DNA from 4 places in the Pseudomonas sp. GW821-FHT02A08 genome. Region 1 is predicted to be linked to each of the others. Evidence: predicted binding sites of a transcription regulator. Region 1 holds the regulator's gene; each other region holds the start of a gene.
What was found. Region 1 encodes FliA, which starts transcription of late flagellar genes. Its sites were predicted from a motif close to CTAAAGTTTNNNNNNNNNNNGCCGNTAA; they were not measured.

Region 1 (5,679 bases):
GCGTGGCGATGGCGAGAGCGACAATGCAACCAATCGCCAGTTGTTCGCCGGCTTGCCGTTGACCGCCGCCGAGCCGCTGATCGAACCGACCTGCGCCGAACCCCGTCGCCCCGCGCCAGCCGCTGCGCCAGCGTCCGGTGGCGTGGATCCACGTGCGTTCGACTCAATGCGTTTCGAACTCAACAGCCTGCGCGAACTCATGGAAGTCCAACTCGGCTCCCTGGCCTGGAATCAGCTGCAAGGCAGCCGTCCCGACCAGGCCAACCTCTGGCGTCGCCTGCAACGCATCGGCCTGAGCGGCCCGCTGTCGCGCGACCTGCTGGCGATGATCAGCGAAATCGAAGAGCCTCGTCAGGCCTGGCGCATGTTGCTGGCGTACCTGGCGCGCATGATCGTTACGCCGCAAGTCGAGCCGCTGGAAGAGGGCGGTGTGATTGCCATGGTCGGCCCTGCCGGCATGGGCAAGACCACCACCCTGGCCAAGCTGGCCGCCCGCTACGTGCTCAAGTACGGCGCGCAGAACATTGCGCTGGTGAGCATGGACAGCTTCCGCATCGGTGCCCAGGAACAACTCAAGACCCTGGGGCGCATTCTCAATGTGCCGGTGACCCACGTCGATCCGGGCCAGTCCCTGGTGCAGGCGCTGGAGCCATTGCTGCGCAAGCGCGTGGTGCTGATCGATACCGCCGGCCTGCAGGCCAGCGATCCGGCCCTGCGCATGCAGCTCGAAAGCCTGGCCGGTCGTGGCATCCGCTCGAAAAATTATCTGGTCCTGGCAACCACCAGCCAGAAACAGGTTCTAACGGCCGCTTATCACAGTTACAAGCGTTGTGGGCTCGCAGGCTGCATCCTGACTAAACTGGATGAAACGGCAAGTCTGGGTGAGGTGTTGAGTCTTGCCATCAGTCATGAACTGCCGGTGGCTTACCTGACCGATGGCCCGCGGATCCCGGATGATTTGCATCTGCCGCGCCGTCATCAATTGGTCAGCCGCGCCGTGAGCGTGCAAATGCAGGAAGAACCCAGCGAAGAAGCCATGGCTGACATGTTCGCTGACATCTACCACAGCCCGACCAAGCAGGTTGGCTGAGGTATTAATGAACAGTTTTTGTACCTACATCGATGGTCTGCCATGCATTGTTCCGTTTGTGAACGCGCAGCCAGTAATGTGGCCTCCGTCTATGCAAGACAAGGTAAAGAAATAACATGGGCAGCATGCATCCCGTACAGGTGATCGCGGTGACCGGCGGCAAAGGTGGCGTCGGGAAAACTAATGTGTCAGTGAACTTGTCCCTGGCTTTGGCCGAGCTTGGCCGGCGCGTCATGCTGTTGGACGCGGACCTTGGACTGGCGAACGTCGACGTTCTGCTGGGCCTGACACCCAAACGTACCCTGGCCGACGTGATCGAAGGCCGCTGCGAACTGCGCGATGTATTGCTGCAGGGCCCCGGCGGCATCCGTATCGTTCCGGCCGCATCCGGCACTCAGAGCATGGTGCATCTGAGCCCCGCGCAACACGCCGGCCTGATCCAGGCCTTCAGTGATATCGGCGACAACCTCGACGTATTGGTGATCGACACCGCCGCGGGCATTGGTGACTCGGTAGTCAGTTTCGTTCGCGCAGCCCAGGAAGTGCTGCTGGTGGTGTGCGACGAGCCGACCTCGATTACCGACGCCTACGCCTTGATCAAGTTGCTGAACCGCGACTACGGCATGAACCGCTTCCGCGTCCTGGCCAACATGGCCCAGAGCCCGCAGGAAGGACGCAACCTGTTCGCCAAGTTGACCAAGGTCACGGATCGCTTCCTCGATGTCGCCCTACAATACGTCGGCGCGGTGCCCTACGACGAAAGCGTGCGCAAGGCCGTGCAGAAGCAGCGCGCGGTCTACGAGGCCTTCCCGCGTTCCAAGTGCTCGCTGGCGTTCAAGGCCATCGCGCAGAAGGTCGATACCTGGCCGCTGCCTGCCAACCCGCGCGGGCACCTGGAGTTTTTCGTCGAGCGGCTCGTGCAGCAGACAGCAGGACCTGTTCTATGACAGCCAGCGGCTACAACCTCTACAAGAAGTCGGCACGCGATGCGCAGTACGAGCTGATCGAGCGTTACGCGCCGCTGGTTAAACGCATTGCCTACCACTTGCTGGCGCGTTTGCCGGCCAGTGTCCAGGTCGAAGACCTGATCCAGGCCGGGATGATCGGCCTGCTTGAAGTGTCGACCAAATATGACGCCAGCAAAGGCGCCAGTTTCGAAACGTACGCGGGCATACGAATCCGCGGCGCCATGCTCGATGAGGTGCGCAAGGGGGACTGGGCACCACGTTCGGTCCATCGCAACACGCGCATGGTCAGCGATGCCATTCGCTCGATTGAAGCTAAAACCGGCCGAGACGCTAAAGATCACGAAGTTGCGGCCGAACTCCAATTGAGTCTCGATGATTACTACGGGATTTTGAACGACACCCTGGGCAGCCGGCTGTTCAGTTTCGACGACCTGTTGCAGGACGGCGAACACGAAGGGCTGCACGAGGATGGCGCGAGTGCTCATATTGAGCCGTCACGCGACCTGGAAGATGAACGCTTCCAGGCTGCGCTGGCGGATGCGATTGCCAATTTGCCGGAGCGTGAGCGACTGGTGTTGGCGCTGTACTACGACGAAGAGTTGAACCTCAAGGAAATCGGTGAGGTCCTGGGGGTCAGCGAATCGCGGGTCAGCCAGTTACACAGCCAGTGCGCGGCCCGTTTGCGGGGGCGTTTGGGGGAGTGGCGAGCGCGCTGAAGGCAGTGTGGGGACACTGCGAACGAGGCTGGTGTGGTGTTGAACTGCACCGGTCTCGATCTGTTGTGCTCCAGACAGTCATTGAGTGCTTTGCCGGATTGATTGAAATGGCGCGTCCAGGTGCTGGACGCGTTTAAGACTGCTTGGAGGTCGAATTGGACAAGAACATGAAAATCCTCATCGTTGATGACTTCTCAACGATGCGGCGGATCATCAAGAACCTGCTGCGTGACCTTGGGTTCACCAACACCGTCGAGGCCGACGATGGCACTACCGCCATTCCGGTGCTCAACAGCGGAAGCATCGACTTTCTGGTAACGGACTGGAACATGCCTGGCATGACCGGTATCGATCTGCTGCGCCACGTGCGTGCCGATGAAAAGCTCAAGCACCTGCCGGTGCTGATGGTGACCGCTGAAGCCAAGCGCGAGCAAATCATCGAAGCGGCCCAGGCCGGCGTTAACGGCTATGTGGTCAAACCCTTCACGGCCCAGGCGTTGAAAGAAAAAATCGAGAAGATTTTCGAACGCATCGGTTGATGAATGCGCCACGGGGGAGCTATGGGCAATAACGAAACTTCATTGGGCGACTTTGAGTCGACCCTGAAAAAACACGCCGTCGAATTGGTTGAGAGCCTTGAAAAAGGCAAGTTCGGCGACGCGGTGCAATTGATCCATGAGCTCAACCAGACCCGTGACCGTGGCCTGTATCAGGAAGTGGGCAAGCTCACTCGCGAACTGCATAGCGCGATCGTCAATTTCCAGATTGACCCGCACATGCCGCAAGCCGAAGAAGTGTCGCAGATCACCGACGCCACCGAGCGCCTGGGGTATGTGGTCAAGCTGACCGAGGCTGCGGCCAATCGCACCATGGATCTGGTGGAAAGTGCCACGCCGCTGGTCAATGGCCTGGCCGATGAAGCCAAGGTGTTGAGCGCGGACTGGGGGCGTTTCATGCGTCGCGAAGTCGGCGCCGAAGAGTTTCGTGAACTGGCCCGGCGGGTCGACGGGTTCCTGACGCGCAGCGGCACGGACAATCGCGCGGTGTCGGGCAACCTCAACGACATCCTGCTCGCCCAGGATTACCAGGACCTCACAGGCCAGGTGATCAAGCGTGTGACCCAGTTGGTCACCGAAGTTGAAAGCAACCTGCTCAAGCTCGTGCTGATGGCCAGCCAGGTGGACCGCTTTGCGGGCATCGAACATGACCGTGAAGCGATGCTTGCTGAAAAAGATCCACAAAAACATCTCTCTCAGGGTGAAGGTCCGCAGATTCATGCCGATAAAAGAGAAGACGTTGTGTCCGGTCAGGACGATGTGGACGATTTGTTATCCAGCCTGGGATTTTAGAGTTTTAGAATTTTAGGTTTTTTGGGTTTTTAGACCTGTAGGAGCACCCCCTTAATGAGCTTCGGCGCCGATGAAGAGATCCTTCAGGATTTCCTGGTTGAGGCCGGCGAGATTCTAGAGCAACTGTCCGAGCAACTGGTCGAGCTGGAAAGCCGTCCGGATGATGCGGATCTGCTCAATGCAATTTTTCGCGGTTTTCACACTGTAAAAGGGGGCGCCGGCTTCCTCCAGCTCAACGAGCTGGTGGAGTGCTGCCACATCGCCGAGAACGTGTTCGACATCCTGCGCAAGGGTGAGCGTCGCGTCGACTCGGAACTGATGGACGTGGTTCTCGAAGCGCTGGACGCGGTGAACAGCATGTTCAGCGAAGTCCGCGAACGCAGCCCGATCACGGCCGCGACACCGCAACTGCTCGCGGCGCTGGCCCGTCTGGCCGAGCCGCAATCGGCCGACGAGGTGGCTTCTGCGCCCGTCGCCGAGGTCATTGAAGAGCCAGTGGCCGAAACCGGTTCCGATGACATCACCGACACCGAATTTGAACAACTGCTGGACTCACTGAACGCCGTCAAGGCCCAGGCCGAGGCCCCGGTGGTTGCTCCAGCGCCGGCCAGCAATGCCGCTGGCAGCGATGAAATCACCGATGCCGAGTTCGAGTCGTTGCTCGATCAACTGCATGGTAAAGGCCAGTTCGCCGTTGACGCGGTGGTCCCGGCACCGGCTGCGCCAGAAGCCCCGAAATCCGCAGGCGACAGTTCCGATATTACTGACGACGAATTCGAAGCGCTGCTCGACCAGCTGCACGGCAAGGGTAACTTTGCTGTCGAGGCGCTGGAGTCGGCCATTGCTTCTGTGCCAGCACCCGCGGCACCCAGCGCGGTGGCGGCCGGCAGCGATCTGATTTCCGATCACGAGTTCGAAGCGCTGCTCGACGAATTGCACGGCAAAGGCAAGTTCAGCGAAGTCGGCACCGCGACGGTGGCCAACGGTTCGAACGCTTCCGTTGCGGCACCGGCAGCCAAGGCTGCGGCGCCGAAACCTGTGGCCAGGGCACCGGAGCCAAAAGCCGAAGCGCCGACCCCGGCAGCCGCTGCTGCACCGGCTGCTGCCCGCGCACCGGCCGCGCCTCCTGCGGAAAAACCGGCGAGCGAAGCCGAGACCACCGTGCGTGTCGACACCGCGCGTCTCGACGAGATCATGAACATGGTCGGCGAGTTGGTGCTGGTGCGTAACCGCCTGGTCCGCCTGGGCCTCAACAGCGGCGACGAAGCCATGTCCAAGGCCGTGTCGAACCTCGACGTGGTCACCGCCGATCTGCAAACCGCGGTCATGAAGACCCGGATGCAACCGATCAAGAAAGTCTTCGGGCGCTTCCCGCGCCTGGTTCGCGACCTGGCTCGCCAGCTCAAGAAAGAGATCAACCTGGAACTGGTCGGCGAAGAAACCGACCTCGACAAGAACCTCGTCGAGGCCCTGGCCGACCCGCTGGTCCACTTGGTGCGCAACGCGGTCGATCACGGCATCGAATCGCCGGAAGAACGCGAAGCCTCGGGCAAGGC
Region 2 (5,679 bases), on a different contig from region 1:
GACGCTGCGGGAAGTCTGCGACCTGACCACGGAAGAAATCGCCCGGGCCTTTCTCTCGGCCCCGGCCACCATCGCCCAGCGCATCGTGCGCGCCAAAGCGAAGATCCGCGACGCGAAAATCCCCTATCAAGTGCCGACGCTCGCTGAGTTGCCCGAGCGTCTGGACAGCGTATTGCGGGTGATTTATCTGGTGTTCAACGAGGGTTACTCGGCGTCCATCGGGGCAGAACTGATCCGCGAGGATTTGACCCGCGAAGCGATCCGTCTCGGTCGGTTGCTGGTGGAACTGCTGCCGGAGCCGGAGGTGATGGGCTTGTTGGCATTGATGCTGCTGCACGAGTCGCGCCGCCCGGCCAGGACCTCGGCGAGCGGCGAACTGATTGTGCTGGACGAACAGGACCGTTCGCTGTGGGATGCCGGGTTGATCAGCGAAGGCTGCACGCTGGTCGAGCGGGCGCTGACCATGGGACGATTCGGACCCTATTGCCTGCAAGCGGCGATCGCGGCGGTGCACGCCGAAGCCCGGGCGGCGGGGGAAACCGATTGGCCGCAGATTGTCGGTCTGTATGACGTCCTGCTGAGGGTGGTGCCGTCACCGGTGATCGAGTTGAATCGTGCGGCGGCGATTTCGCAACGCGATGGTCCACTGGCGGGGCTGACGTTGGTCGACGCCATTCTGGCGCGGGGAGAACTGCTCGACTACCACCTGGCGCATTCGGCGCGGGCGCAATTCTGTTGGCAACTGGGCCGCAAGCAAGAGGCGCGGGCGGCTTGGGAACGAGCGCTGGCGTTGACCCGGCAAGAGCCGGAGCGGCGGTTTATCGAGGCTCGGTTGCAAGCGTTAGGTTGATGTGACCTTGCGGGCCTCTTCGCGAGCAAGCCCGCTCCCACAGGAATTGATGGCGTACTCGATACCTGTGGGAGCGGGCTTGCCCGCGAATAGCCGCGCCGCTATTCCAGCATTTTACCCAGCAACCAGCTCCCCGCCGGTCCCGGCGGATTCAGCCGCGACCACAGCGCGTCCACCGACACCGTTTTCGGCCAGCCACGCACCACCAATTCCTGCAAGGAGCCGGGCCCGAAGCGTTCCACCAGCCAGCGGGGCAATGGCGCCCAGCCGAATCCGCCCTGAGCCATTTCCAGCAGCATCAGATAACTCGGCGCCGACCAGACGCGGCCCTTGGCCCGACTTTCATAGGGATTGATGATGGTGGCCAGACGCAGCTCACGGTGCTGTTGCAGTACGTCCTGGTCGACGTAGTCCAGCATCGCCAACGGGTGTGTCGGGGACACGAACAAGGCGATTTCTGTGCGCTCGTCCACCGTCGAGCTGACCAGGTCCGGCGGGTAGCTGTCCTGCATTTCGGCGAAGGCAATCTGCGCCCGGCCGCTTTGCACCAGGGACATCAGGTCATCGCATTCGGCGATCAGACACTCGAGCTCCAGGTCCGGGTAACGCTGCTCGAAGGCACTGAGGGCGGCTTCGAAGCGGTCCGACTGATAGGTATCGGAAAGCGCCACCGTCAGTTTCGCTTCCACCCCTTGGGACAGTTGGCTGGCGGCTATTTCCAGGCGACTGGTGGCGGCCAGGATCTCTTCGGCCCGTTGCAGCATGACGTGCCCGGCCGGGGTCAGCCCGGGCTTGCGGCTGCTGCGGTCGAACAGCGTCAGGTTCAGGTCGATTTCCAGGCTGGCCACTGCGGCGCTGATGGTCGACTGACTGCGGCCCAGTTTGCGCGCCGCGGCGGAAAACGAGCCTTGAGTCGCGGCTTCGACAAACGCCAGCAACACTTCGTGAGAGGCCATGAACTATCGCCTTGATCGATGGTTATTGGTTATGAAGTATCGGCGTGATGACGGATCATGGCAACCACACAGTCACTCAAGGGAGTTCGGCCATGAGCGCCAACAAATCCATTACTGAACGTATTTTTCAAGCCATCGGCTTCGAACTGCTGGCCATCTTGATCTGTACCCCGTTGCTGGCCTGGATCATGAAGAAACCGATGCTGGAAATGGGCATGGTCACCGTCCTCATTGCCGGCCTGGCCCTGGCCTGGAACGTGGTCTTCAACGGTCTGTTCGATCGGCTGCTCAAGCGCTTTGCCATCGCACACAACGCCTGGGTCCGCGTGGTGCATGCGCTGTTGTTCGAAGGCGGACTGGTGGCCCTGGGCGTACCGCTGATCGCCTGGTGGCTGAATGTCAGCCTGTGGCAAGCGTTCGTGCTGGATATCGGCGTGTTGCTGTTCTTCCTGCCCTACACCTACGTCTACCACTGGGCGTATGACGTGGTTCGGGAGCGGATGCTGGTGACTCGCGAGGTTTGCTGAGTACCGTTTTTGTGGCGAGGGCGCTTGCTCCCTCGCCACAGGGGTTGGCAGACGTCAATAATCCTGCTGTTTGCGAAACGCCCAGCGCCCGGCGATCACGGTAAAGGTCGCGACCAGCGCCACCAGAATCCAGAAACCCTCCGGATCCTCGGCCAGCGGAATGCCGCCGACGTTCATGCCGAAGAAACCGGCGATGATGTTGATCGGCAGCGCCAGCACTGTCACCACCGTCAGGGTGAACAGCGTGCGGTTGGTCTGTTCGTTGATGTTGGCGGCGATCTCTTCCTGCAACAGCTTGATCCGCTCACCCAGCGCCGTGAGGTCGTTGATGATCAGCGCAAACTCCTCGGTGGATTTGCGCAACTCCTTCACGTCTTCCTTTTGCAGCCATTGCGGCGGCCGGTTGAGCAGGCGCAGCAACGAGCCCGGCTCCAGCGCCAGCAGCCGTTGCAATCGCACCAGCACCCGGCGATTGGCGCCCAGTTCAGCGCGGTTGGTCGACAGCCGCGAGGAGAGCAATTCGTCTTCGATCTGGTCCACGCTCTGGCTGGTCTTGCGCACGATCTGGGTCAGCACCTCACCCTGGTCGCGCAGCAGATGCACCAGCAACTCCAGCGGGGAGCGAAAGCACTCCCGGGCCTTCACCGACGAGCGCAATTTGTCCACCGAGTGCAGCGGTTGCAGGCGGGCGCTGATGATCAATTGACTGCGGGCGCACACCCACAGGGTCGAGACATCCGAGGAGACCATGTTGCTGAGGTTGAACACCACATCGTTGACCACCGCCAGCAACGCGGAGTCGACATGCTCGATGCGCGTCGAGCGCGAGCCTTCGTGCAGCGCTTCGAAAAATTCTTCGGGCAACTCCAGATGGCTCTTCATCCAGCGCTCGCACGCGGCGTGGGCCAGGTTCAGGTGCAGCCAGAGAAACTGCTCGTCGCTTTCCGGCTGTTGCAGGTACTGCAAGGCCTCGGCGGAATTGATTTCCCGACCGGCCTCACCGGGGCGAAAACTGAAACCGTAAAGCAGGCCGAACAGATCCGTATCGCGATGGCTTTGATCGATGCTGTGGTTCATGAGGACTCGCAAGGGGAGGGCTCTATCGCTCTTGTGTAGCAGCTGGCGAAGCCTGCGTTCGGCTGCGCAGCAGTCGTGATATCAGGCAATGCATTTCCATTGGAAGACCGCGTGTTCAAGTTGACGACTGCTGCGCAGCCGAACGCAGGCTTCGCCAGCTGCTACAGGACGGGTTATGGCTGGTTTACAGGTTCACTTGAGCCGCATCATCGCAAGGGCAGATGTCGGTTTTGTGACGATAAAGTTAGCGCAAACGATTGTTCTACCGGCGGTCGGGATTCTCTCAAGAACTGCTCTGACACGCCGATCACGCTTGGGTTGAGTTGCGCGCCGCCGGCATTGGCCGGGACCGCAGACAGGGATGTCCGGACAATTTTCACGCCTTAACGGGCGTGCCTCATTCCTGTCATGAGTACCCTGCGATGCTTTTGCAAAAGTCCCTGAGAGCACAAATTCTCGCCCTGCTGAGCGGCAGCCTGCTGGCGATGCTGTTGATCGCCCTGGCGTGCTTTCACTTCCTGTCCAGCGGCGTGCAGAGCTACGCCAATCTGATCGAAGGCCCGCTGCATACTTCGCAATTGATCGATGAAGCCAACCTGCAATTCAAGGTGCAGGTGCAGGAGTGGAAAAACGTCCTGCTGCGCGGCAAGCAACCGGCGGACCTGAGCAAGTACTGGGGGCAATTCGAGGCGCGTCAGCGCGATGTGCAAAACATCCTCGGCGAACTGGCCGCGCAGAAGGGCATCGAGCCGCAACTCAAGAGCCGCATCGAGCGCTTGCGTGATGAACATCGCCAGTTGGGCGCGGCCTATCAGAAGGGCCGGGACGCGTTCGTGGCCGCCGGTGGTGACCCGACGGCGGGCGACGCGGCGGTCAAGGGCGTGGACCGCGCGGCCAGCGATCAGATGAGCGAACTGGTCAGCGAGTTGCGCAAGCAGGGTGCCGAGCAATCGACACGGATCAGCGCCAGTGCCGATCGCACGGTGTTGCTGGGGCTGGTCGTGATGCTGGTTTCGGGGGGGCTGATCGGCCTGCTGAGCCTGTGGCTGGTCAACCGCAACCTGGTCGAGCCGATCCGCAAACTGATCGAATACGTGGCGCAACTCAGCCAGGGTCGTATTGCCGAACGCGTGGCCAGCACCCGTCAGGACGAGTTGGGTAAACTGGCGATGGCCGCCAACACCCTGCGCGATTTCCTCGCCGAAACCTTCAGTCGTTTGCAGCGCAGCGCGTCGGACCTGGACAGCGCCAGTGGTGAGTTGAACGCGATCGCCACCATAATGGCTGGCGGTACCAACGAGCAGTTCAACCGCACCGATCAGGTGGCCACGGCGATGAACGAAATGTCCGCTACGGCACAGGAAGTCGCCCGACATGCCGCCGAAGCGGCGCGGGCCGCCGACGATGCCGACCAGTCCGCCCAGCAGGGCGAAAAAGTCATGCAGGGCACCATCCACACCATCACCCGGATGCGCGGCGAAATCGCCAACACCGCCACGGTCATCCGCCAACTGGAAACCGACAGCGGGCGCATCGGCAAGGTCCTGGAAGTGATTCGCGGCATCGCCGAACAGACCAACCTGCTGGCACTCAACGCAGCCATCGAAGCGGCCCGCGCCGGTGAGGCCGGACGCGGATTCGCGGTGGTGGCCGATGAAGTGCGCAGCCTGGCCCAGCGTACGGCGGCGTCGATCATCGAGATCAACCAGATCATCCAGACCGTGCAGACCGGTGCAATTGAAGCGGCCCAGGCGATTGAAAGCGGTCAGTCACGCAGCGAACAAAGCGTGCAGCAAGTGACCGAGGCCGGCGCCATGCTCGAACGCATCACCCTGGCCGTGGAAGCCATCCGCGACATGAACCGCCAGATCGCCACTGCCGCCGAAGAGCAGACCTCGGTGGCCGAAGACATCTCGCGCAACCTCACCGAGATCACCAGCATCGCCAGCACCAACCTGGACAACGTGCAGCGCACTGAAGCAGCCAGTACCAACCTGCACGGCTTGTCGGGGCAGTTGAACGAGGTGACGGCGCGCCTGAGCGCTTAAACGCAAAAAAGCCGCACGATCGTCAGAGCGTGCGGCCTTTGTGGGTGTCGTGATTACGTGTCTTGCTTGTTTTTCAGGACCTTGCCGTTAGAGGCATCGATGTCCACATCCCACTCGACGTTCCTGGCGTCGCGCAGTTCGATCTCATACTCGTAACCATTGAAATGGTTATCCAGCTCGGTTTTGATGATCGTTGCGCCTGGATGCAGATCCAGAGCGAT
Region 3 (5,679 bases), on a different contig from region 1:
TATCTGTATTCGCTGGAGTACGCCCGCGAGCGTCCGCAGGGCCGCGTGCCGGACAGCAAGGACCCGAACACCGCGCCGGTGGCGATCATTCAGCACGCCGACGTCAAACGCATGCTGTTGACGCAAAAGGCCTACGTCGAAGGCTCGTTCGACCTCGGCCTGTACGCGGCGCGGCTGTTCGATGACACCACCACCCTTGCGACCGAAGCCGAACGCAAGCAGGCCCATGAACTGCTGGATTTGCTGACACCAATCGTCAAATCCTGGCCATCGGAGTTCTGCCTGAAGGCCAACGAACTGGCGATCCAGATCCTCGGCGGCCACGGCTACACCCGCGAATACCCGGTGGAGCAGTACTACCGCGACAACCGCCTGAACCCGATCCACGAAGGCACCCACGGCATTCAATCACTGGACCTGCTGGGCCGCAAACTGGCACAGAACGGCGGCGCCGGGCTCAAGCAGCTGATCCGCCTGATCGCCGACACCGCCGAACGCGCCCAGGCATTCGAGTCGCTGACGCCGCTGCGCGAACCGTTGGAGAAACTGGTGGCGCGCCTGCAAACCGTGACCATCGGTCTGCTGACCGATCTGGCCCAGGGCAAGGTCAACAGCAGCCTGGCGAACTCGGCACTGTACCTGAAGGTGTTCGGTCACACCGTGATCGGCTGGCGCTGGCTGGAACAGGCGATCCGCGCCGAGGCAGGCCTGGCCAAGGGCAATGCGGCGGATGTCGCCTTCTATAAAGGCAAGCTGCAGGCGGCGCGTTACTTCCTGACGTGGGAAGTGCCGGGCTGCCACCATGAACTGGCGATTCTTGAGGCGCGGGATGATGTTTGCCTGGGGATGCAGGATGAGTGGTTCTAGCCTCAAATACTTGTAGTGCTGCTTAGATCCATTCGCGAGCAAGCCCGCTCCCACAGATGAATGCATTTCAAATGTGGGAGCGGGCTTGCTCGCGAAGACGTCCGCGCAGACGCTACATCACCCCAGCTTGAACCCACCCATCTGCCGCGCCAGATCATCCGCCAACCGCTGCAACGTCTGGCAGTCCTCACGACAAGCCCTGACCTCCCCCGCCGTCGCCCGGGCCAGATCGGAAATGCCCTGCACGTTGCGATTGATTTCCTCGGTGACCGCCGATTGCTCTTCCGTCGCCGTCGCCACCTGATGGTTCATGTCGCTGATGCGCTCCACTTGCCCGGTAATCGCGGTCAACGAAGCCCCGGTACGCTGGCTCGACTCGACCCCCGTGCCCGTCGCGGCTTGCCCGGAATGCATCGACGACACCGCATTTTCCGCCCCCTGCTTGAGGCTACCGATCATCTGCTGGATTTCATCAGTTGACGCCTGCGTACGCCGCGCCAAAGTCCGCACTTCATCGGCTACCACGGCAAACCCACGCCCCATGTCCCCGGCCCGCGCCGCTTCGATAGCGGCGTTGAGCGCCAGCAAATTGGTCTGTTCGGAAATCCCGCGAATCACCGCTAGCACCTGATCGATGGACGCCACCTGATGGGCCAACTCACCCACAGCGCTGGCAGCGACACCGATTTCATCCGACATGCTTTCAATATGGCGGATCGAGCCACCCACCACTTCCCGTGCCTGCATCGCCTCATCCCGAGCCGTTTGCGACGCGACCGCCGCGTTGCCGGCATTCTGGGCGATTTCCTGAACGGTCAGGCCCATTTCATGGACTGCGGTGGCCACCATGTCGGTCATTTCCTGCTGGCGGCCGGAGCGTTCAGCGGTGTTATCCACAACCCGTGCAACCTGGCCGACAGCGGTGCGCAGTCGCTCGCTGGTGGTCAGCACTTCACCAATCATGTCGCGCTGGCTGTCGAGAAAGCGATTGAAACCACGAGCCAGATCGCCTAGCTCATCGGCTCGACTGGAATCTAACCGGTGGGTCAAATCTCCACCACCGCTACCGATGGCAACCAGTGCCGCTGTTACCTGACGAATCGGTCGTACCAACCCACGGGCCAGCAGCACCACCAGCAACAGGCACACCAGCGCTACGGCCAGGCCGATGCCGCTGCTCATCCACATGGCGCGGCGGGCTTCGGCGTAGATCTGCGATTGCGGCACTTCGGCCACCAGGGTCCAGCCGAGATCACGCAGCGGCAAGCTCAACGCCAGATAATCTTCGCCATCACGCACAAAACCACTTTGGGTGGCGTTATTTTGACCCATCACCGCTTGTGCCGCCGCATCGCCAATCTGCTCGTTCAAGGTGCGCTTGCCGCTCAATTGCGCCTCTGGGTGAACCTGGATCAAACCGTCGGAACGCACGAGATAGACCTTGCCGCGCTCCCCGAAGCTGAAATTGTGGATCAGCTCAGACAGCTCTTTCATGCTAAGGCCAAGCCCGGCAACACCCACGACTTTGCCGGCCTGCTCGACTTTGAAGTCGATGAACAGCGCCAATTCTCCGGTGGCCGTGTCGTTATCGATATTGAGGGTGCGCGGCTGGTTGCTGTCGAGAAACGAGTAGAACCAGGCGTCTTTCGGATTGGAACGACTGAGGGTCCGGTCCAGGCCTTTTTCGGTGAAGTAATGGTTGGACGCGGTGCCGACAATAATCGCGGTAAAGGCCTTGTGCTCGGCGCGGACGCCTTCGAGATAGGTAGAAAAGGTGCCGGCCCGGGCACCGTCTTCACCCCCGGCCAGCCAGTCGCGCACCATACTGTTGCTGGCGATGTCCTTGGCGGCGGTGAGGGGTTGAACGAGGATCCGCTCGATGTCGTTGCGCATCGCTTCGATGCTCGACGGCAAGGCTTGCTCGACCAGATAGCTCTGGGCGAGGCGGTTGACCACCAGGGTATAAATGCCAACCACGATCAGGATACTGACGAGCAGAGCGGTGCCCATGCTCAGGATCAACTGCCATTGAATACTGCGTCGCCAGAACTGCATGGAGCACCCCCAAAGAATAAGAGGCTGAAACACTGCAACAGCCGTGCCGATTGTATACAAGCCAACCGACAATCTATTCTTTGGTTGTGCGCAAAGCCGATCAGGCCTGATTGATCGTCTTGGAAATCACTTCAACCGTGGCGCTGACTTGCTCTTGGTAACGGTCGAGTTCGAGCTTGTGCTGTTTCTGCATTTCGATCTGCCGGGAGCACAGATTCATCGCCGCCAGCACCAGCAGTCGGTCACCGATCAGCGTCGGGTACTTCCTCTTGGTTTCGGCCAGGGCTGCCTTCAACATCATCGCGGCGTCCAGCAGGGTCTGTTCTTCCCCGGCCGGTGCCTTGATCGAATAGTCCTCCCCCAGGATCGAGACGACTTTTACCCCTGCGGCGTTGTAACTCATGCGCTGACAGGGCCTGCACTGACGCGCTCAACCAGGGCCTGGATGCGAGCCGCCGTAGCGCCTTGCTTCTCTTCCTGCTCCATCAGGCTCAGTTGCAGGCTTTCGTTTTCATCCTTGGCCTGGGCCAGTTCTGCGGTCAGGGTCTGGTTGGTGCCGAGCAACGTCTGGTTCTGTTGCACCAGGTCACTGACCAGTTGTTCCAATTGGCTTAGGGATGCTTCCAACATTTTGATTTTCCGGGCTTTTTCAAAGGGCGCGTACGATAAAGAAAAGTCACCCTGGATGCCAGGGTTATACAGGCGCAAAGCCTTGATTTTGCTGACGGGCAACCTTCCTCGCGAGTTTTAAAGACTGTGACAGGCCGATCTGGTTCCTGCACTTCGTCGCCATAAGGTGCAACCGGCTGAAACACGGGGGGCTCAAGACTTCAGCCAGGCGACCGATAAGTCATCCATACAGCAGCCTCAGCCCCGCACGGATGCGCTCTTTTTCGGTGAACGCCATGTCCCTTCGTAATATGAATATCGCCCCTCGGGCGTTCCTCAGCTTTGCGCTGATCGGCGGCTTGATGATGGTTCTGGGGGTGTTTGCCTTGAATCAGATGAGCAAGATCCGCGGCGCCGCCGAGAACATCACCAACAACAGTGTGCCGAGCATCAAGAGCCTGGACGAGTTCACCCAACTCACCTTGCGCCTGCGCGTGCTGTCCTACCGCTTGCTGGTGAACCGCGAGCCGGACGTGCAGCAGAAAACCATGGAACTGCTGGAAATGCGCAACCAACAGATTCGCGCCGCCCAGGCGACCTACGAAAAGCTGATCGCCAGCCCGCAGGAACGTGCGACCTACGATCAATACGTACAACTTCTGGGTCAGTACCGCCAGATCGAAGACCGGATGAAGACCCTGTCGCGCAACAATCAGGTCGATGAACTGCGCAGCTTGCTCAACACCGATTTGCTCAACAATTCCGAAGCGGTCAACACCGTGCTGAACCGGCTGCTGGAGATCAACACCCAGCAGAGCCACGACACCAACCAGCAGGCGGCGGATCAATACGATTCGGCATTCAACCTGGTGATCGTCCTGCTGGTGATCGCCACCGCCCTGACGCTGCTGCTCGCCTGGTTGCTCACCAACAGCATCACCCAACCGATCGCCAATGCCCTGGGCGCCGCCGAACAGATTGCCGAAGGCAACCTGACGCGCCCGATCACCGTTGACGGCCAGGATGAAGCCGGCCGTTTGCTGCTGGCCATGTCGAAGATGCAGGACAAACTGCGCGACACCCTGCAGCGGATTTCCGGCTCGGCCACGCAGTTGGCATCGGCTGCCGAAGAACTCAACAGCGTCACCGACGAAAGCGCCCGTGGCCTCACCCGGCAAAACAACGAGATTGAACAGGCCGCCACCGCAGTCAACGAAATGACCAGCGCCGTGGAAGAAGTCGCGCGCAACGCAGTCAGCACGTCCGAAGCCTCGAAGAACGCCACCACCTCCGCCGGCGACGGCCGTGACCTGGTGCAGGAAACCGTCAGCGCCATCGAACGCATGAGCGCCGATGTGCAGAGCACCGCGACCTTGATCGGCGACCTGGCCAACGAATCCCGCGACATCGGCAAGGTGCTGGACGTGATCCGTGGCCTGGCCGACCAGACCAACCTGCTGGCCTTGAACGCTGCCATCGAGGCCGCGCGCGCCGGTGAGGCCGGTCGTGGTTTTGCGGTGGTGGCCGACGAGGTACGCGCCCTGGCCCATCGCACCCAGCAGTCGACCAGCGAGATCGAACGCATGATCGGCAGCATCCAGAGCGGTACCGAGCACGCGGTGGATTCAATGCGCAACAGCACCGAACGCGCGGAATCGACCCTGAACATCGCCCGCGGTGCCGGGATGTCGCTGGACACCATCAACAGCGCCATCGTCGAAATCAACGAGCGCAACCTGGTGATCGCCAGCGCCGCTGAAGAACAGGCGCAGGTGGCCCGTGAAGTGGATCGCAACCTGGTGAACATCCGTGACCTGTCGGTGCAGTCGGCCACCGGGGCGAATCAGACGAGTGCGGCGAGCAATGAGCTGTCGCGCCTGGCGGTGGACCTGAACACTCTGGTTGGGCGGTTCAGCCTCTAACGGCCACGCCCCCTGTAGCAGCTGGCGAAGCCTGCGTTCGGCTGCGAAGCAGTCGTAAAATCCGAGTCCTCGAATCACCTGAAGCACCGCGGTGTCCGATTCAGCGACTGCTTCGCAGCCGAACGCAGGCTCCGCCAGCTGCTACAGGGATAGTGACCTGTCGGTGCAGTCGGCCACCGGGGCGAATCAGACGAGTGCGGCGAGCAATGAGCTGTCGCGCCTGGCG
Region 4 (5,679 bases), on a different contig from region 1:
GTCATGGATGATGTTGGGCGGGCGGAAAAAAAAGCGTGCGCCAAGCCGACTGAAAACCCCGCTCTGGAAACGTCAGCGAATGACTGGCAGCCCGCTCGCACGCCTTGTGGCGCACAGGCCCCGCCAACCGGGATCGGTCTGCAAACCACTGTCTCCGCTCAGCATCACCTTCAGTTACCGGAACCGGTAAAAGACCTGTACATCGTTGATGTACGCTGGATGAGCAAAGAGGTCGAGTTTGGAGCGCTGCTGGAGAAAATCCAGAGGCCACGGGAAAAGACGGCGTACGTGATTCTGTTCGTCACTTGTGCCGTTTCGGAGAAATTACTGAAAGCCAGTGCGCTTGTACATTCAAAGCAGGTCAGCAAGCACAGTGCCGCCTTTTATGTGACCTACAATCCGGACTCGCACAGGTTGTCGGTCATTGATCAGGCCGGGCTTCCGGCAAACAACAACCCATAGAACAGGCCATTGGAAGGATAAAAACAGGAAGTCATCAGCGCAAACGAAAACACCCGACCACGCAGTAACTGATGTCACACCCCGTTTTCAGGTACCTGACCCCGTCGAGGACGAGGTCAGGTATCCATCACGATTTCAAAGGTCTCAGAACAGCTTCCGGCCTTTGTTCGCCGCAATGCGCATGCGCAGGGCGTTGAGCTTGATGAAGCCCGCTGCATCCGCCTGGTTGTACGCGCCGCCATCTTCTTCGAAGGTAGCGATGTTGGCGTCGAACAGCGAGTCGTCGGACTTGCGGCCAGTGACGATCACATTGCCCTTGTACAGCTTCAGGCGCACAACGCCGTTCACGTTGACCTGGGACGCATCGATCATCTGTTGCAGCATCAGACGCTCAGGGCTCCACCAGTAGCCGGTGTAGATCAGGCTGGCGTACTTGGGCATCAGCTCGTCCTTGAGGTGAGCCACTTCGCGGTCCAGGGTGATCGATTCGATCGCACGGTGGGCGCGTAGCATGATGGTGCCACCAGGGGTTTCGTAGCAGCCACGGGACTTCATGCCCACGTAACGGTTCTCGACGATGTCGAGACGGCCGATACCGTGCTCGCCACCGATACGGTTCAAGGTCGCCAGTACGGTGGCCGGAGTCATTTCGACGCCGTCCAGCGCGACGATGTCGCCGTTGCGGTAGGTCAGTTCCAGGTACTGCGGCTTGTCTGGAGCGTTTTCCGGGGATACGGTCCAGCGCCACATGTCTTCTTCGTGCTCGGTCCAGGTGTCTTCCAGCACGCCGCCTTCATAGGAGATGTGCAGCAGGTTGGCATCCATGGAGTACGGGGACTTCTTCTTGCCGTGGCGCTCGATCGGGATTGCGTGCTTATCGGCGTAGTCCATCAGCTTTTCACGGGACAGCAGGTCCCACTCGCGCCACGGAGCGATCACTTTCACACCTGGCTTCAAGGCGTACGCACCGAGTTCGAAACGAACCTGGTCGTTACCCTTGCCGGTGGCGCCATGGGAAATGGCGTCAGCGCCGGTTTCGTTGGCGATTTCGATCAGGCGCTTGGCGATCAGCGGACGAGCGATGGAAGTACCCAGCAGGTACTCGCCTTCGTAAACGGTGTTGGCGCGGAACATCGGGAAAACGAAATCGCGCACGAACTCTTCGCGCAAGTCGTCGATGTAGATCTCTTTGACGCCCATGGCCTGAGCCTTGGCGCGTGCAGGTTCGACCTCTTCGCCCTGACCCAGGTCAGCGGTGAAGGTCACCACTTCACAGTTATAAGTATCCTGCAGCCACTTGAGGATCACCGAAGTGTCCAGGCCGCCGGAATACGCCAGAACGACCTTGTTTACGTCCGCCATGCCATCACTCCACGGGGTTCTACGGAAAGCCGGGAAGTCTACCGCTCATGCAGAATAATTTACAGTGGCGCGACAGCTTATGACGACGAAGCGACAGATTATGTCGAGGTAGCGACGATGACCAAATAGTCAGGAAGTTGCCGAAACGGCCGCCTTTGTCGCTTGCGGGGCGACTTGTTCCGCGGGTGCTCCGCGCTCCAGGCGTACCGCCACTCGACGGTTCTTCGCGCGGTTGGTGTTGTTGGTGTTAGGCGCCACCGGATAACGCTCGCCATGGAAACGCAGGGTGATTTGCGACTCCTGGATGCCATTGGCCTTGAAGAACTCCATCACTGCCAAGGCTCGGCGCCGCGACAGGTCGCGGTTGGTCAGGCGGTTGCCGCTGTTGTCGGAGTGACCGTCGAGTTCGATGTGATTGACCGTCGGATCGGCCTTCATGTACTCCAGCATCACCTGCAGTTTGGCTTTTGCGGCGCTGTCGAGTTCGATTCCGCCGCCGGGGAAACCGATTTCGGATTGCTTCACCTGTTCGAAATTCTGTGGCAACAGTTTCGCTACACACCCCTGATAGTCGGCAAACGCTTTGGCGAACCTGACCGGCAACAAGCGTACTTCCGACACCCGCCCATCCCCCGAGGAATGTCGAACGACCGGGCCGCGACCGTCCATCAGGCCACTGATCAGACGCCCGGCCTGAACCTGCGAGCTATTGAACAATACGTTGCCACTGCCGATTCTCACCGTGCCCAGGTTGATATCGTCACGGCCCGGTTGCCACGGCGCCGCAGCGGCCAGCAGCGTCGCCGAGCCACCGCCCATCATCGGGTTGTAGGCTTTCAGACGAAACGTCGCCTGCTCGCCGGCACGACGCACGAACTCGCCCGAACCGAAATCGGTGATCGGCTGAGTCAGGCGGCATTCGAACTTGTCGCCTTCTACCGTCCACTCAATGTTCTCCAGACGGGTCTGGAAAGTGAGCGCCATCGCCGGAAGGCTGGCAAACACACTGAGCAAGGCTAAATAACGCTGGCGCACGGGAGGCTCCACTGGCTTCTACAACAAAAAGACCGACACACACATGTTTACTGCATACCTGTTGGATATCGGGAGCTTCCTGCAAAACTTGATAGCGAGTGCCTGCAAGAGTCTTTTCCGGTAGCATTCCCTTGAGTTTGACCCGCCTGGAATCCCCTCATGTCCGACCGCCTGACCCTGCTGCGTCCCGACGACTGGCATATTCATCTTCGCGATGGTGCCGTGTTGACCAATACCGTCGCGGATGTCGCGCGCACCTTTGGTCGCGCCATCATCATGCCCAACCTGGTTCCTCCGGTGCGCACCGCGGCCGAAGCCGACGGCTATCGCCAGCGGATTCTCGCTGCCCGCCCGGCCGGCAGCCTGTTCGAGCCACTGATGGTCCTGTACCTGACCGACCGCACCCAGCCTGAAGAAATTCGCGAGGCCAAGGCCAGCGGATTCATTCACGCCGCCAAGCTGTACCCGGCCGGCGCGACCACCAACTCGGATTCTGGCGTCACCAGCATCGACAAGATCTTCCCTGCACTCGAGGCCATGGCCGAAGTCGGGATGCCGTTGTTGATCCACGGTGAAGTCACCCGAGGCGATGTCGACGTGTTCGACCGCGAAAAAATCTTCATCGACGAGCACATGCGTCGTGTGGTCGAGCGTTTCCCGACCCTCAAAGTGGTCTTCGAACACATCACCACCGCGGACGCCGTGCAGTTCGTCAACTCGGCTTCGGCCAACGTGGGCGCGACCATCACCGCGCACCACCTGCTGTACAACCGCAACCACATGCTGGTGGGCGGGATTCGGCCGCACTTCTATTGCCTGCCGATCCTCAAGCGCAATACCCACCAGGAAGCCCTGCTCGACGCCGCCACCAGCGGCAGCGAGAAGTTCTTCCTTGGTACCGACTCGGCTCCCCATGCCCAGCACGCCAAGGAAGCGGCCTGCGGTTGCGCCGGTTGCTACACCGCCTATGCGGCCATCGAGATGTACGCCGAAGCCTTCGAACAGCGTAATGCGCTGGACAAGCTCGAAGCCTTCGCCAGCGTCAACGGCCCGCGGTTCTATGGTCTGCCGGCCAACACCGATCGCATCACCCTGGTCCGAGAAGAATGGACCGCCCCGACCAGCCTGCCATTTGGCGAGCTGACCGTTATCCCGCTGCGCGCCGGTGAAAAACTGCGCTGGCGCCTGCTGGAGGAACACGCGTGAGTGAAGACCATTTCGACGACGAACTGGAAGGCAATGGCGGCGGAGGCGGCCCGCGTCATCCAATGGCGGCCAGGTTCCGTGGTTACCTGCCGGTTGTCGTCGACGTAGAGACCGGTGGCTTCAACTCGGCCACCGACGCTCTGCTGGAGATCGCCGCGACCACCATCGCCATGGATGAAAAGGGTTTTGTTTACCCGGATCACACCTACTTCTTCCGTGTCGAGCCGTTCGAAGGCGCGAACATCGAAGCGGCGGCCCTTGAGTTCACGGGGATCAAGCTCGATCACCCACTGCGCATGGCCGTGAGCGAAGAGTCTGCCCTGAACGATATCTTCCGCGGCGTACGCAAGGCCCTCAAGGCCAATGGCTGCAAACGGGCGATCCTGGTCGGGCATAACAGCAGCTTCGACCTGGGCTTCCTCAATGCGGCGGTTGCGCGGCTGGACATGAAGCGCAATCCGTTCCATCCGTTCTCCAGTTTCGATACCGCGACGCTCGCCGGCCTCGCTTACGGTCAGACCGTACTGGCCAAGGCTTGCCAGGCAGCGGACATCGACTTCGACGGTCGCGAGGCTCACTCGGCTCGCTATGACACCGAGAAGACGGCAGAGCTGTTCTGCGGCATCGTCAATCGCTGGAAACAAATGGGTGGCTGGGAAGACTTCAACGATTGATGGCACTCACGAATCAATGTGGGAGCGAGCTTGCTCGCGATGGTCGTTAACGATAACGCGGGCGTTCTGGTTCCCCGCGGTGTTCTTGAGTCCATCGCGAGCAAGCTCGCTCCTACAGGGATTTCAGTCGCAGATTTATTCCCGCCCATAAAAAAACCGGCCTCGATGGCCGGTTTTTTTGTACCTGCTTTTTATAGCTGGAGCGTGCGCCTTACAGAGCGGCAGCGTGCTCGGTCAGGTAAGCCGCAACGCCTTCTGGCGAAGCGTTCATGCCTTTGTCGCCTTTTTTCCAGTTGGCAGGGCAGACTTCGCCGTGCTCTTCGTGGAATTGCAGAGCGTCGACCAGACGCAGCAGCTCTTCCATGTTACGGCCCAGCGGCAGGTCGTTGATGATCTGCGAACGGACAACGCCTTTGTCGTCGATCAGGAACGCGCCACGGAACGCAACGCCGTCAGCGGACTGAACGTCGTAGGCCTTCATGATGTCCTGCTTGATGTCGGCAGCCATGGTGTAGCGAACTTCGCCGATGCCGCCGTTGTTGACCGGGGTGTTGCGCCAGGCGTTGTGGGTGAAGTGCGAGTCGATCGACACAGCGACCACTTCAACGTTACGTGCCTTGAACTCGGACATGCGGTTGTCCAGAGCGATCAGCTCGGACGGGCAAACGAAGGTGAAGTCCAGCGGGTAGAAGAACACCAGGCCGTATTTGCCTTTGATCGCCGAAGACAGGGTGAAGCTGTCAACGATCTCGCCATTGCCGAGTACGGCCGGTACGGTGAAGTCAGGGGCTTGTTTGCCTACGAGTACGCTCATTGGATATCTCCTGGTGTAATAGCGTGAGAAACAGGGTTCGCATCAGCCTGCCACCCTGAGGCGACAGCCCTGTGACACGAACCCCGGTCGCAAAAGACCGGCCATCATACACCGCGTGTTTGAGCT

Region 2: AC07W4_RS25260 (methyl-accepting chemotaxis protein) is a predicted target of FliA. The motif match lies at 3,693-3,720, and genes of this name have one in related genera.
Region 3: AC07W4_RS04605 (methyl-accepting chemotaxis protein) is a predicted target of FliA. The motif match lies at 3,744-3,771, and genes of this name have one in related genera.
Region 4: AC07W4_RS06950 (flagellar protein MotY) is a predicted target of FliA. The motif match lies at 2,925-2,952, and genes of this name have one in related genera.

What each region holds. Positions count from the first base shown of each region.
Region 1 covers NZ_JBWKWD010000017.1:54,281-59,959, reverse strand. Annotated here, with positions in the region: gene flhF (flagellar biosynthesis GTPase FlhF) at 1-1,090, shown strand, start outside; gene fleN (flagellar synthesis regulator FleN) at 1,207-2,037, shown strand; gene fliA (RNA polymerase sigma factor FliA) at 2,034-2,774, shown strand; gene AC07W4_RS14165 (chemotaxis response regulator CheY) at 2,942-3,313, shown strand; gene AC07W4_RS14160 (protein phosphatase CheZ) at 3,335-4,123, shown strand; gene AC07W4_RS14155 (chemotaxis protein CheA) at 4,178-5,679, shown strand, end outside.
Region 2 covers NZ_JBWKWD010000049.1:10,828-16,506, forward strand. Annotated here, with positions in the region: gene AC07W4_RS25240 (RNA polymerase sigma factor) at 1-850, shown strand, start outside; gene AC07W4_RS25245 (LysR family transcriptional regulator) at 952-1,806, opposite strand; gene AC07W4_RS25250 (multidrug/biocide efflux PACE transporter) at 1,899-2,333, shown strand; gene AC07W4_RS25255 (transporter) at 2,388-3,410, opposite strand; gene AC07W4_RS25260 (methyl-accepting chemotaxis protein) at 3,833-5,458, shown strand; gene AC07W4_RS25265 (PepSY domain-containing protein) at 5,512-5,679, opposite strand, start outside.
Region 3 covers NZ_JBWKWD010000004.1:76,713-82,391, forward strand. Annotated here, with positions in the region: gene AC07W4_RS04580 (acyl-CoA dehydrogenase) at 1-867, shown strand, start outside; gene AC07W4_RS04585 (methyl-accepting chemotaxis protein) at 985-1,830, opposite strand; partial or broken gene AC07W4_RS04590 (HAMP domain-containing protein) at 1,849-2,922, opposite strand; gene AC07W4_RS04595 (cell division protein ZapA) at 3,023-3,325, opposite strand; gene AC07W4_RS04600 (hypothetical protein) at 3,322-3,552, opposite strand; gene AC07W4_RS04605 (methyl-accepting chemotaxis protein) at 3,828-5,453, shown strand.
Region 4 covers NZ_JBWKWD010000006.1:167,881-173,559, forward strand. Annotated here, with positions in the region: gene AC07W4_RS06940 (hypothetical protein) at 1-462, shown strand, start outside; gene AC07W4_RS06945 (argininosuccinate synthase) at 607-1,824, opposite strand; gene AC07W4_RS06950 (flagellar protein MotY) at 1,954-2,859, opposite strand; gene pyrC (dihydroorotase) at 3,019-4,065, shown strand; gene rnt (ribonuclease T) at 4,062-4,739, shown strand; gene AC07W4_RS06965 (peroxiredoxin) at 4,951-5,553, opposite strand.